2 regions of the Pseudarthrobacter sp. HLT1-7 genome follow, and region 1 is predicted to be linked to the other one. Evidence: riboswitches for the same ligand, from Rfam matches in the RefSeq annotation. Region 1 holds a riboswitch; the other holds the start of a gene.
What was found. A riboswitch is a leader RNA that binds a small molecule or an ion and turns the genes downstream of it on or off. The one in region 1 is predicted to bind thiamine pyrophosphate.
Positions count from the first base shown of each region.

Region 1 (7,185 bases):
ACCGGATTCCCGTGGGAGCCCACGCCGCGGGCACGGCGGGCCATGCCGATGGTGTGCCATTCCTCGGCCATGAGCCCCACGAGCCGCATGGCTGCCAGGGTGCCCAGCACAAAGCGGTGTGGCAATTTCGCCTTCTGTGCCAGGGCGTCGGCGAGGTCCGTGGGGTCGGTGCAGCTCATCAGCAGCACGGCCGGCAGTGCTATCGCCAGTCCGCGGAGCATAAAACCCAGCCCCAGCTCGAGGGATCCTTCGCTGATGGACCAGATCCCGGCGTCGAGCAGTATGACACCGGAATCCGGCGCCAGGATCGTGGTGCTCCAACCGCCCAGCGCCGCCGCCAGGACCAGCGGCCAGCCGCGCTGCCAGAGCAGGCCGAGAGTCAGCCCGGCCAGCGGAAAAAGCGCCAGCTCGAGAATGAGCGCCACTGAGGCGGACACCCAGTCGATGGACAGCGCCAGGACCATCGTGATGAGCACGACGGCGGCGAACTTCGCCAGCGGGTTGGCTCGGGCCAGCAGGGCGTGGTTGCCGCGCAGGGTCTGTTCCTCCCTCACGGTGCGCCCACCTTTCCCGGTTCGAGGTGCCCGGGTTCGTCGCGCTCAGCGGCGCGGAGTCTGAGCTCGGTGCCGCCCAGGACGTCGGTGAAATCCGCATCGTGCGTCACGGACACCACCGCGGTGCCGGCGTCGAGAAGTTCGGCGAGGAAGGAGGCAAGCTCGGCCCAGGTGTTGGCGTCCTGGCCGAAGGTCGGCTCATCCAGGACGAGCACCCGCGGGTGCGCGGCGAGCACGGTGGCCACGGAGAGGCGCCGTTTTTCGCCGCCGGAGAGGGTGTAGGGGTTGGCGTCCACGAGCTTGGTCAGCCGCAGGCGTTCCAGCAGTTCGTCCACCCGTTCCTCGCCGCGGCCCAGGTGACGGGGGCCGAACATCAGTTCGTCCAGCACACGGCCGGTGACGAACTGGTGCTCCGGCTCCTGGAACACGGTGCCGATCCGCGGGATCAGCTGCCGGGCCCTCCATTTGTAGGGGTCGGTGCCGGCACCTGCGCCCAGTTCCGGCGTGGCGGACACCGTGCCGGACACCGGCGCGAGCAGACCGGCCAGGGTCAGGGCGAACGTGGACTTCCCCGAGCCGTTGGGCCCGGTAACGGTCAGCGCTTCTCCGGCGCGGATCCGGGCCGTGATGCCGGACTGCACAGGTTCCGGCGCGATAGCGCGGAACCCGCCGCGGACCCCGGACCGGCGGGGCCGTCCGCGGGAGACGGCCAGGTCCTCGGCGGCGAGCAGCAGCTGCCCCGCGGAGCCGCCCCCGGAGCCGCCGGATACGGCCGTGCTGCGTGCCCGGGTCTGCGGCACATAACCCGGAACCCAGACGCCCGCAGCGATGAGCATGTCCCGCGCCTGCGCCAGGACCTGGTCCGGCGGCCCGTCGATCAGCACGGCGGCCTCGGTGGCTGATCCCGGCTGCAGGACCACGATCCGGTCCACGAGGTCCTTCCAGATCGAGACCCGGTGCTCCACCACCACCAGGGTGGCCCCGGTCTTGTCGAGGCAGCGTCCCACTGCGTCGCGGACTTCCAGGACACCGGCGGGGTCCAGGTTTGCGGTGGGCTCGTCGAGCAGGATGAGCCCGGGGCGCATCGCCAGGATGCCGGCGAGCGCCAGGCGCTGCTTCTGCCCGCCGGAGAGCGACGACGTCGGGTGGTCCGGCGGCAGCCGGCCCAGCCCGACGTCGTCCAGCGCTTCCGCCACCCTCCGCCAGATCTCCTCCCGGGGCACGGACAGGTTCTCCGCACCGAACGCGACATCGTCGGCGAGGCGCGAGAGCACCACCTGGGTCTCCGGATCCTGCTGCATCAGCCCGGCCCGGCCGCGCTGTGCCCGCGGCGGGGCACCGTCGATCAGGAGGCTGCCGGTCTCGTCCGGGTCCTCGGCGTCCGCCGGCGCGCGTCCGGCGGCACGGCCAACGCCAGCGCCAGTGCCAGCGGCGCCGGCACGCCCTGTGGCACCGGCGGAGCTATCGCCCAGCACCCCCGCCAGGGCATGGAGCAGCGTGGATTTGCCGGCGCCGGAGGGCCCCAGCAGCAGCACGCGTTCCCCGGGCCGGATGTCCAGGTCCAGGCCGTTGACGGCGGGTTGGGTTCTTCCGGCGTGCCGCCAGCCCCAGCCGCGCGCGCTGACCGCGGCCGGGCGGACCCTGTCAATGGATGTCATCAGTCGAGTGCTGCCGTCAGGAGAAGACGGGTTCCGATGCGGCCTTCCGGGACGCGAAGGAGCCCAGCACCCCGGTCCTGGCCAGCCCGCGGGTGGCGAGCCAGGACAGTCCGCCGGCGATCAGGGCCCCGGAGATGGCGGTGAAAATGATGTAGGCAAGCTTGTCCCCGCCGGCGTAGGCAATGTTCCAACCCCAGGGCAGGAACGAATCGTTGAGTCCGCAGAACAGGCCCGCGCCGGCACCGGCCAGCAGCGAGACGGGAAGGTTGAACTTCTTGTAAACCACTGCGGCGAACACCAGCTCCGCGCCGAGGCCCTGCAGGAGGCCGGAGATCAGCACCGTGACTCCATACTGCGAGCCCATGATGAGCTCGCCGGTAGCGGCCACGGTTTCACAGAACAGGGCAGCGCCCGGCTTGCGGATGATAAGCATGCCCAGCACCGCCGGGATCATCCAGCCGCCGGCGTAGAGCCCGGTCAGCGGCGGGTAGAACGCGTTGACGGGTGCGGAAATAACGTTGGCGCCCTGGGACCAGGCCCAGAAGATCACGCCGCCGGCCACCGCGATCAACGCGGCCACCACAATATCCACCACTCGCCAGCTGTAACCGGGCCGGGTGAGTGCCTTGCGGGCAGAACCTTGCGCTGCAGATGTATCAGTCATGTCGTCCTCCTGAGGAACAGGAGGGGAGGGTGCTCCGGCGGGGCCGCGGCTTCCGCCGCCCCGCCGGGCACTCTGAGAACTCGACTCCCTTGCGCCGGTACTAACCGGATCAGGTTCGAGGGTCTGCGGCTGTCCGCACTCTCAGCGCCCACCTGCGGTTCCGCTGGATTTCTCCAGTGATGCCCGACGGCGGCGCTCCCCTGTCGTATTTAAGATCGCCCTGATGGGCGTTCCCCAGTTTACACCCGGCACGCCGCCCCGATTCGAAGAGCCGGCAGGGCAGGTGGCCATTTCGTTGGTTCGTCGGGGGCTTGGCCCTGGGGCTGGGAGGACACGGCTCAGGGACATGCTCCGCGCCGGGGCCAGCGGATGGACAGAGCGTCACTATGCCCAGGCCCGGGAGCGAAGAATGGGCATGTCCCCCTTGGCGACGCCAGATTCCACGCCGCCGGACCCGCCCAACGCCTGACCGGACGAGCCCAACGCGACGGGCCGCGACGTTCCTGCCCAGTTACTTCGGCGCCCGGCGCCACAAGCCCGCGGGAATCCGGGCCTTTCCCGGGCCGATGGGAGCTGTGGCGGCAGGTAACCGGGAAGGAGCGCCGCCAACGACCACCTGCGTCCGGCCAGATCAACGAAAATGCCCACTAGCCAACGGCGGCGAATTATCGGAGGCTGAACCACATGACCAACGCACCAGAGTCTTCCACCGGCTACGACCCGGACTCCGCGGAACCGCAGCCGCCCGGATCCCTGGCGGCGCTTATCGGCCGGATCCTGGCCGAAATCGACGAGCTGCAATTCCAGTCGTTCAGCAACGACGATGCCCTGGACCTCGGGATTCTCCTGGTGGAGCTCGGCCGGCAACGCTCGCACCCCATCGCCGTGGACATCACCAAAGGTGAGCAGGTGCTCTTCCACGCAGCGCTGGCGGGCGCCACCCCGGACAACGAACGCTGGATCAGGGCCAAGCAGCGCACGGCCGTACGCTACGAAGTCCCGTCCCTGCTCGTGGGTCTTCGGGCCCGGGCGGCCGGCGGGAGGATCGAGGACAGCGCCTGGTTCGACCAGCAGGTGTTCGCGGCCCACGGCGGCGCCTTCCCCATCTATGTGCGCGGAACCGGGGCCGTTGCCACGGTCACGGTGTCTGGCTTGCCGCAGAAAGCGGACCATGACCTGGTGGTGGAAGCCCTGTCGGAAATCCTCGGCCACACAACGCCGCCAGGCTAAGGTGTCCGGCGCCCGGCCGGGAACGCTAGGCTAGGGGAAGCCCTGTTTCCTCCCGCAAGGAGTTGCCAAGAATGAACATTTTCATCAAACTGCTCGGCACCGGCATCAGCCTGCTGGCCGGCTTCGTCGGCACCAAACTCGTCGACACCGTGTGGGAGAAGTCCACCGGCAACAAGCCGCCCAAGGGCCACGACGACGACATTCCCACCACGCTGCGTTCGGCCCTGACCTTCGCGCTGATCTCCGCCTCGGTCAGCGCCATCATCCAGGTCCTCGCAAACCGTGGCACCCAGCGCGCCGTCACCCGCTTCGCCAAGTCCCGGGACATCGTCTAACAACCCGGTCCCTGGGCGCCGGTGGTCCAGCTGGTGGGTACCCCGGACCCAATCACCAGTCGCCGGCAGCCGCGCCGCCGTCGTCCGTAAATCGGCGCTTCTTCGCCGCGTGCTGCACTACGGCCTCCAGCTCATCACTGCTCAGCAGTTCACGGTGCAGGTGTTTGGTGCGGTAGCCGGCCCGGCCCACCATATGGGCGGAGACCGGCACGGTCAGCAGCTGGAAGATCCAGGCCACCACGAGCACCGGCCACACCCACCAGGTGCGCATCTGCAGCCCGACGGCGGCGAGCAGCAGGAACAGTCCCAGCACCTGCGGCTTGGTGGCGGCGTGCATCCGGCTCATGAGGTCCGGGAAGCGCAGCAGGCCCACGGCCGCCGCCAGGGACATCAGCGCTCCGAGGACCATAAAGACGGCCGAGACGGCGTCAATCACGGTGTCGCCGGAGAAGGTTTCAGGATTCACGGGCGTGCTCCCGCCGGTCGGCCACGAACCTGGCAACGGTCACGGATCCGATGAACCCGATGATGGACACGGCCACCACCAGCATCAGGTTGTTCAGGTGCCGGTTGGCGGCCATGTCGATGCACAGCGCCGCGCCCAGGATGGCGAGCAGCACGTCGGCCGCCAGCACCCGGTCCAGCAGCGAAGGGCCCCGCGAGATCCGGATGATGGCGCCCGCTGCGGCCAGGGACAGCACCACCGAGGTGATGGTCAGGACAAGCTGCATCATGCGCCCACCTCCTGTTTCAGTGCGGAAAGTTCGGCCCGAGTGCCCATGATCCGGATCAGCCCGGCCTCGGTGTCGCGGACGTCCTTGCGGAGTTTGGCGGCATCCGTGGCATCACGGACGTTGATGCCGTGGATGTACAGCGTGGAGGTGGACCGGTCCACGTCCACCACCAGTGAGCCGGGGATGAGCGAGATCACGTGTCCGGTGGCGGTCACCAGCAGGTCAGAGTGGCTCCGCAGCGGGACGGCGACGACGGCGCTGATCACCGCGGGCCCCTTGGCTACGGCGAGGTACAGGACCTGGAAGCTCGCTGCCACGACCCTGCCGAGGAAGAGCACGGCAAAGGGCAGGGCCCGCAGCACGTTGAAGCGGCCGCCGAGTTCCACCGGGGGCAGGTAGAACAGCCTGGCCACCACGACGGCGACAAGGGAGCCGAAGAGCAGGTTGCCCGGGCGGAAGTCCTGCCAGAGGGCGCACCAGACGATCACCAGCCAGACCAGCAGGGGCAGTTCCTGGCGCAGCGAGATCCGTTTCCGGCTCATTTGCCGCCCCCCGGAGGCTGCGGCAGAGGCTGCGGCTGCGGCTGCGACAATGCGGGCACGGGTGCATCCTCGCCGAGCACGGCCTCGATGTAGGCCGTCCGGTCCAGCATCTCCCCGGCGGACTGCTCCGCCACCCGGAACAGCGGACCGGCGAACACCGTCAGCGCGACGCCGAAGATCACCAGCCCCAGGGTGGAGCCCACCATGGTCCGCGGCAACAGGGTGACGTTGCTCTTGCCGGCCCGGTCCCCCGTGGCTGCGTCCCCGGGAGCGGCCAGCAGCACCGGATCGGGGTGTTCCGCGTCCTCGGGCTTGCGCCAGAACGCACGGTTCCAGACCCTCGCGACGGCAAGTAGGGTCAGCAGGCTGGTTACCACTCCGCCGACCACCAGCGCGAACGCCAGCGGCGTGCCGAGCTCGACGCCGGCCTGCAGCAGGCCGAGTTTGCCCAGGAAGCCGGAGAACGGCGGGATCCCGGCCAGGTTCATGGCCGGGATAAAGAACAGCACGGCCAGCAGCGGGCTCAGCTTGGCCAGCCCGGCCACACGGTCCACTGAGGAACTTCCGCCGCGGCGTTCAATCAGGCCGGTCACCAGGAAAAGGCTGGTCTGGATGGTGATGTGGTGCGCCACATAGAAGACGGCGGCGCCGAGGCCGGCCGCCGAGGACATGGCCAGCCCGAACACCATGTAGCCGATATGGCTGACCAGCGTAAAGGACAGCAGCCGCTTGATGTCGCTCTGGGCCAGGGCGCCCAGAATGCCGACCAGCATGGTCAACAGCGCGGCCACCATCAGCGGGGAGTTGAGCGTGTCCCCCGGGAAGAGCAGCGTTTCGGTGCGGACCATCGCGTAGACGCCCACCTTCGTCAGCAGCCCGGCGAACACCGCGGTGACGGGCGCCGGGGCCGTCGGATACGAGTCGGGAAGCCAGAAGGACAGCGGGAACACAGCTGCCTTGATGCCGAAGGCCACCAGCAGCATCACGTGCAGCAGGGTGCGTGTGCCCTGGTCCAGGTCGGCCAGCTTGATGGCCAGGTCAGCCATGTTGATGGTTCCGGTGGCGCCGTAGATCATCGCGATCGCGATCAGGAACAGCACCGAGGAGACCACCGAAACCACCACATAGGTCACGCCTGCGCGGATCCGCGGGCCGGTCCCGCCGAGGGTCATCAGCACGTAACTGGCCGTCAGGAGGATCTCGAACCCCACGTAGAGGTTAAACAGGTCCCCGGACAGGAAGGCGTTGGACACCCCGGCCACCAGGATCAGATAGGTCGGGTGGAAGATCGAAACCGGCGCGTCCCGGTCGCCGTCGGCCATGCCCTGCCCCGTGGCGTACACCAGCACGGCGAGGCTCACGGCGGAGGAGACCACCAGCATCAGCGAGGAGAACTGGTCCACCACCATCACGATGCCCCAGGGCGGCAGCCAGCCGCCGATGTTGACCGCCTCCGTGCCGCCTTGCC
Region 1 is NZ_JBWZCH010000012.1:60,850-68,034, reverse strand. Features, by position in the region: gene AC50X6_RS12580 (energy-coupling factor transporter transmembrane component T family protein) at 1-554, opposite strand, end outside; gene AC50X6_RS12575 (ABC transporter ATP-binding protein) at 551-2,212, opposite strand; gene AC50X6_RS12570 (ECF transporter S component) at 2,229-2,876, opposite strand; TPP riboswitch at 2,945-3,088, opposite strand; gene AC50X6_RS12565 (heme-degrading domain-containing protein) at 3,561-4,106, shown strand; gene AC50X6_RS12560 (DUF4235 domain-containing protein) at 4,178-4,441, shown strand; gene mnhG (monovalent cation/H(+) antiporter subunit G) at 4,494-4,907, opposite strand; gene AC50X6_RS12550 (MrpF/PhaF family protein) at 4,897-5,175, opposite strand; gene AC50X6_RS12545 (Na+/H+ antiporter subunit E) at 5,172-5,717, opposite strand; gene AC50X6_RS12540 (Na+/H+ antiporter subunit D) at 5,714-7,185, opposite strand, start outside.

Region 2 (7,185 bases), on a different contig from region 1:
TCGGCTGGATCCTGCAGCTGGTGCTGATCCTCACCGGCATCCTGGAACCGGCGATGTTCCTGGTGGGCGGCCTCTTCGCGGTGGCCTGGTGGTACGGCATCCGCACCGGAATCCGGATCGACCGCGAGGCCGCGCAGCGCGAACGCGAGCAGGCCGCCTGGGATACGGCCCATCCGGCAGGCCCCGGTCCGGAACCGGAGCCCGGCTCCGGAGCCCAGACCCGCTGACCCGTAGACTAATTCCACCCCACACCCCACACCATTGGAGCAACTGTGAGCATTGAGCGCACCCTCGTCCTGATCAAGCCCGACGGCGTCGCCCGGAACCTGACCGGCAGCATCATCGCCCGGATCGAGGCCAAGGGGTACACCCTGGCCGAACTCAAGAAGGTCCATGCAAGCCGGGAACTGCTGGAGCAGCACTACGAGGAGCACCTCGGCAAGCCGTTCTACGAGCCGCTGGTCGAATTCATGCTGAGCGGACCCGTCGTGGCTGCGATCTTCGAGGGACACCGTGTGATCGAGGGCTTCCGCTCGCTCGCCGGCACCACGGACCCGACGACGGCGGCCCCCGGCACCATCCGCGGCGACTTCGGCCGCGACTGGGGGGTGAAGGTTCAGCAGAACCTGGTCCACGGCTCTGACTCAGTGGAGTCCGCCGAGCGTGAGATCAAGATCTGGTTCCAGGCCTAGGTTCCCGGACACGGCCCCAGGACACGCTCCCGGGCCGCGCTCCCGGGACACGCTCCCCGCCGAGGTGAGAGTTAAGGCCCATGTTCAACGTGAACATGGGCCTTAACTCTCACCTCGAGGCGGTTATCCGGCGTCCGTCTCCTCAGTAGCCGGAGGTCCCGATGAAGACCTGGATGAAGGCGAAGAAGATCGAGGCGATCACGGCGACGTAGAGCAGCGCCGTGATGATCCAGCCGGAGTCGGCCAGGACCCGGGTGGGGCCGGCCGGCAGCCGGATCACGCCATGCGACACGTTGCGGACGGTCACCCAGACAAACAACGGAATCATCGCCGCCCAGACGATCATGCAGAACGGGCACAGGATGTGGATGGAGTACAGCGCCTGGGACCAGAGCCAGATCACGAAGGCGAAGCCGAGCGTCACGCCGGCCTGCAGGCCCAGCCAGTACCAGCGGGCAAACGTGGCGCCGGCCAGCATGGCCATGCCTGTGGTTATGACGACGGCGAACGCCACGATGCCGATAAACATATTGGGGAAACCAAAGAGCGAACCCTGCCAGGTCTGCATCACCTGGCCGCAGGAGATCCACGGGTTTACGTCGCAGACGGTCACGTGGTTGGGATCCTTGAGGACCTCAAGCTTCTCCAGCACCAGGGTTCCGGAGGCCAACCAACCGACGACGCCGGTGATCAGCAGGAGCCACGCAAAAGGGCGGTCTCGGGTCATCGGAGGGAGGGGCCGGTCTGCGACGGCGGAACCGGGGGACCGCCGTTGGATGGTCGCGTCGCCGGGGGCACTGGAGATGCTGGGCATGGAATGAGGGTCCTTTGCGTCGGGTGCTTCTGGCCCTGATTGTATCGCCGCAGCCTGAACCTTGCCGGGGAACCTCCTGCGGCAGCTCGTGTCCCGCCCTCCGCCGCGGGCTTGACACCCCGCTTACGCCTTCTTTGACGGCTCCTGTGAGACAATAAGCATGGCTGGAACCCGATCCACATCCGGATTCCGGTCCGGCGACTTTGTTCCCAAGACCGCCAATGATGAGCAGGGAGCTACGGATCCTCTGATCCCGGCTATCCCGCAATGCCATTGGTCGGCACCTGGTTGTGGTGTGTAGATCAACGGGTTTCAGAACAATTCCGCCGGCCCGCCAGGGCTGCCGCACCCCACTGCCGGTGCGAACCTGAGGGTATTCAATTGACTTCTGTCAATGCCTGCGGGTGTTGACAATAATTGCCCTAACGGGTGCCGGATGTGGCGGCACGTCAGGGGCAGGAGCGTCGCCACATATGGATAATGACCAGGTTGTAGCCGGAAACGAAGAACTAGCAGTTGCTGCAGAAAATGCAGAAGCCACACCACCCAAGCGGCCCGTCAGGACCCGCCGCAGGGCACTCCCCAAGGCAACCTCTGCCGAGCCCGCCGCGGAAGAACCGGCCGCGGAAGAACCGGCCGCGGAGGCACCGGTCAAGGCTCGCGCCGGGGACGCCCCTGCGCCTGAGGCCAAGAAGCCACCCGTCCGCCGCACCCGTGCCCGCAAGGCCGCCGCGCCGGCCGAGCCCCTCCCGGCCTTCGCCGAAGAGACCGCAGCAGAACCGGTAGCCGCAGAACCCGTAGCCGCAGCCGAGGTGCCCGCAGCCGGGGCCGTCGTTGCCGGTCCGGCAGAGAAGAAGCCCGTGCGACGCCGCGCCAGCCGCGCCAAGGCAGCCGCCGCCCCAGCCCCCGTCCCCGCAGCCGAGGAAGTCGCAGCCGCCGCCCCAGCCCCCGTCCCCGCAGCCGAGGAAGTCGCAGCCGCCGCCCCTGCAACAGCAGACCCAGCCGCCGCCGCCCCCGCCCCAGCCGCCGCCGCCCCCGCCCCAGCCGCCGCCCCCGCCGCCGAGGAGGCAGAAGCGGCGCCGGCCGAATCGCCGTCGGCAGCCTCCTCGCTCTTCCTGGAGCCCGGTGCCGTCACCTCGATGATCTTCCAGGCCCCGGACCTGACCGCCGCCGTCCGTCCGGCACCGGCCGCCGCGGAGGAAGCCGAAGACGAAGAAGGCGAGGAAGGCGAAGATGGCGACGGCCGCCGCCGTCGCCGCAGCCGTGGCCGTCGTGGCCGCAGCCGCACCGCCGAGACCGATACTGAGACCGAGCCCGACGGGGAAGGCGACGGCGACGGTTCCACCGGGGAAACCGAAGAAGGTTCCGAGGAGACGCTGGCCGACGGCGTGACGTCCCGCCGCCGCCGCCGCCGTCGCCGGGGTGACCAGGACCTGGAACTGACCGGTGGGGAGGACGACGATCCGCCCAACACGGTGACCCGTGTCCGTGCGCCGCGCGCGGCCAGCGAGGCTCCGGTCAACAACCGGGTCACGTCGCTCAAGGGCTCCACCCGCCTCGAGGCCAAGAAGCAGCGCCGCCGCGAATCCCGCGACACCGGCCGACGCCGCACCGTCATCACCGAGGCGGAGTTCCTGGCCCGCCGCGAGTCCGTGGACCGCCAGATGATCGTCCGCCAGCGCGACGACAGAATCCAGATCGGCGTCCTGGAAGACGGTGTCCTGGCCGAGCACTTCGTCTCCAAAACCCAGCAGGACTCCCTGATCGGCAACGTCTACCTGGGCAGGGTCCAGAACGTGCTGCCCTCCATGGAAGCCGCCTTCGTTGATATCGGACGCGGCCGCAACGCCGTGCTCTACGCCGGTGAAGTCAACTGGGAATCCGTCAACCTCGCGGGCAAGCAGCGCCGGATCGAGAACGCGCTGAAGTCCGGCGACTCCGTCCTCGTCCAGGTCACCAAGGATCCGGTGGGCCACAAGGGCGCCCGGCTCACGAGCCAGATCTCACTGCCCGGCCGCTACCTCGTGTACGTGCCCGGCGGTTCCATGACCGGTATCTCCCGCAAGCTGCCCGACGTCGAACGCAACCGCCTCAAGCGGATCCTCAAGGACCGCCTGCCGGAAGATGCGGGCGTCATTGTCCGCACCGCGGCCGAGGGCGCGTCCGAGGAAGAGCTCACGCACGACATCAACCGCCTCCGTGCGCAGTGGGAAGGGATCGAGAGCCAGTCGACGTCGACCAAGATGCTCGCCCCTGAACTGCTCTACGGCGAACCGGACCTGACCATCAAGGTGGTCCGGGACGTCTTCAACGAGGACTTCTCCAAGCTGATTGTCTCCGGCGAGGAAGCCTGGGACACCATCGAGGCCTACGTCACGTATGTGGCTCCGGACCTCGTGGGCCGGCTCGAGAAGTGGACCAAGGACGCGGATATCTTCGCAGCCTGGCGCATCGACGAGCAGATCCACAAGGCACTGGACCGCAAGGTCTTCCTGCCCTCCGGCGGGTCCCTCGTGATCGATCGCACCGAAGCCATGACCGTGGTGGACGTCAACACCGGCAAGTTCACCGGCAGCGGCGGCAACCTGGAGGAAACCGTCACCAAGAACAACCTCGAAGCAGCAGAGGAAGTCATCCGGCAGCTCCGGCTCCGCGACATCGGCGGCATCATCGTCATCGACTTCATCGACATGGTGCTCGAGTCCAACCGCGACCTCGTGCTGCGCCGCATGGTGGAGTGCCTGGGCCGTGACCGGACCAAGCACCAGGTGGCGGAGGTGACCTCGCTGGGGCTCGTGCAGATGACGCGCAAGCGGATGGGCACCGGGCTGCTGGAAGTCTTCGGCGAACAGTGCGAAACCTGCGATGGCCGCGGCATTGTCACCCACGACGAGCCGGTGGAGCACCGCCGGGCCAACACGGTTGCTGCCGAGCACTACGTCCCGCGGACCGAGAGCCAGCCCGCGGCACGGACCGAGCGCAAAGGCCGCCGCCGCGGCCGGGGCGGCCAGGGCGCGGAGGACCAGTCCGCCCAGGCACCAGTCCACGCCGAGCCCACCGAGGCCGAGCGCCACGCCAAGGCCGAGACAACCCGCGCCGCCCTGGCGAATATTGCCGCAGCGGCGCACGCCGCGCACCTGCACGACGGGGACGCCGACGCCGGAACCCGCCAGGCCGACGCCGAGGCGCGTCGGGCCGCCGTCGACGCCGTCGCGCAGTTCGCCGCCACGGAGGAAGCTGCCGGACGGCCCGCTGCCGTGCTGACCTTCGGCGGCGAGCAAGTCGCGCTGCCGTTCGTCGAGCACGCGGACGAGTCCCCGGCAACGGCCCTGACCCTGGACCTGCTGACCGAAGCCTTCGCCCAACTGGGCGAAACCGACGACAGCAAGCCGGCCACAGGCCGGACAGCTGCGGCGGCTCCGGCCCGCGCCGGCGGCACCGGACCGGGACGTGTCCAGGGGCCCGGTTCCCAGACCGAGGCCGAAGCCGAGGCCGGCACCTCCCGCGCCCGCCGCGGCCGCCGCAACCGGAGCGCCAGCCGTGCCCAGGGTGCAGCCAACGCGACGTCCGTTGAACACCGTGAGGCCGCGGAGCACCGCGGGACCGCCACGCAGCCCGCAGCAGGTGAAGTGCACGAGGCCAAGGCTCCCGCCGCCGCACCGGCAGCAGTGAAGCCGGCCGCGAACCAGCCGATCATCCTCGGCGTCGGCGTACCGGCGTCGGAGCTGTAACAGCCCAACACGGCAGCACTTCAGTAGAGCAGCAGTTCAGCAAGTCGCGGGTGCGGTCCGGACCCGGCGTAGCGATGCGCAGGGTCCGGGCAGCACCCGCGACTTCGTTAACGCGACTTCGTTGGGCGGTACGGCTAGGCTGAAGCACTGACACGGGGTGCCGCGCATCGAGCCGGCTGAGATCCAGACCCGTTGAACCTGTCCGGTTAGCACCGGCGAAGGGATGTCTCTCTTGGCTTCATCCGCCTTTGCAGTCCCCACTTTAGAAGTATCGACTTTTGCGGCCGCACTTCTGCCGCACGCCCCGCGCACCGCCGAGCCCAGGATCCCGCGCGTGCTCGCCATCGCCGGCTCGGACCCCTCCGGCGGGGCAGGCATCCAGGCCGATCTGAAGAGCATTGCGGCGCACGGCGGCTACGGCATGGCGGCGATCACGGCCCTGACCGCCCAGAACACCCGGGGCGTCAGCGCCGTCCACGTCCCGCCGGCGGCGTTCCTGACCGCTCAGCTGGACGCGATCAGCGCGGATATCAGTATCGACGCCGTCAAGATCGGCATGCTGGGGGACGCCGACGTGATCGACGCCGTCCGCGGCTGGCTCGAAAAGACAAGGCCCGGCGTCGTTGTCCTTGACCCGGTGATGGTGGCTACGAGCGGAGACCGGCTTTTGCAGGAGTCGGCCGAGGCGGCCCTGCACGAGCTGCTCCCCTACGCGGACCTCATCACGCCCAACCTTGCGGAACTGGCGATTCTGCTCAGGGAACCCGTCGCCGCGGACTGGGACGAGGCCCTGGACCAGGGCAAGCGGCTCGCCGCCCTGGCCGGCACCACGGTCCTTGTGAAAGGTGGCCACCTCGACAGTGGTGCCGGCGCCGTCGCCGGCCCGGGGGACGATAGCGTCGACGGCGGCTGCCCCGATGCGCTCGTCAACACCGGCGGACTGCTGCGCCAGGACGTCGTGGTGGTGCCGGGGGAGAGGGTGCCCACCCGCAACAGCCACGGCACAGGCTGCTCGCTGTCCTCGGCGATCGCCACCGTGCAGGTCCGTGTGGGGGACTGGGAGGCGGCGCTCCGCGAGGTCAAACCGTGGCTGGCGGGTGCGCTGCGCGATTCGGAGCGTCTCGGCGTCGGAACCGGGAACGGCCCGGTCCACCATTTCCACCACGTGCAGCATCTGACCCAGCACCATGCCGGCCCGCGGCACCACGCGCCCGCGGAGGGCGAGTTCGCCGCCGCCCTCCGGGACAGCGCCGCCGCGGACCTTGAGGCGATCTACGGGCTGGAGTTCATCAAGGCGCTGGCCGACGGCACGCTGCCGGAGAAAGACTTCGCCTACTACCTGGCGCAGGACGCCCGGTACCTCAACGGCTACTCCCGCGTGCTGGCCCGGGCGGCGGCCATCGCGCCCACCGAAGCCGAACAACTCTTTTGGGCGCGCTCCGCGCAGAACTGCCTTGAGGTCGAGTCCGGGTTGCACCGGAACTGGCTCAGCACCCGCACGGCAGACCTGGGGCTGGGGCCGGTCACCAAGTCCTACGTGGACCATCTGCTGGCCGCCTCCGTCTCCGGCAGCTACGGAGTGCTGGTGGCCGCCGTCCTGCCGTGCTTCTGGCTCTACGCCGAGGTGGGGGAAACCCTGCACGGACAGTTCCTGGCCGCCGGGGCGCCGGAAGCGCACCCCTATGCCGTGTGGCTGCGGGCCTACGCCGATGAGGAATTTGCCGCCGCGACCCGGCAGGCGATCGCCTACACGGATGCGGCGGCCCGGCTGGCCTCGGGGCATGAGCGGGAGGCCATGGCGCTGGCCTTCCGTCAGTCAGCCGGCCACGAAGTGGAGTTCTTCGACGCGCCGAGGCTGTACGCCTGACCCGGTCGACGCGCCCCGGCCTGTACGATAGTCGGGCACGGTACCGGAAGTCGTGGCGGCACCACTCGGTCACTACCAATT
Region 2 is NZ_JBWZCH010000006.1:158,344-165,528, forward strand. Features, by position in the region: gene AC50X6_RS08155 (DUF4233 domain-containing protein) at 1-227, shown strand, start outside; gene ndk (nucleoside-diphosphate kinase) at 273-692, shown strand; gene AC50X6_RS08165 (vitamin K epoxide reductase family protein) at 835-1,506, opposite strand; gene AC50X6_RS08170 (Rne/Rng family ribonuclease) at 1,980-5,237, shown strand; TPP riboswitch at 5,381-5,478, shown strand; gene AC50X6_RS08175 (bifunctional hydroxymethylpyrimidine kinase/phosphomethylpyrimidine kinase) at 5,461-7,104, shown strand.
Region 2: it holds a riboswitch for thiamine pyrophosphate, as region 1 does, so the genes downstream of both, AC50X6_RS08175 (bifunctional hydroxymethylpyrimidine kinase/phosphomethylpyrimidine kinase) here and AC50X6_RS12570 (ECF transporter S component) in region 1, are expected to answer to the same signal.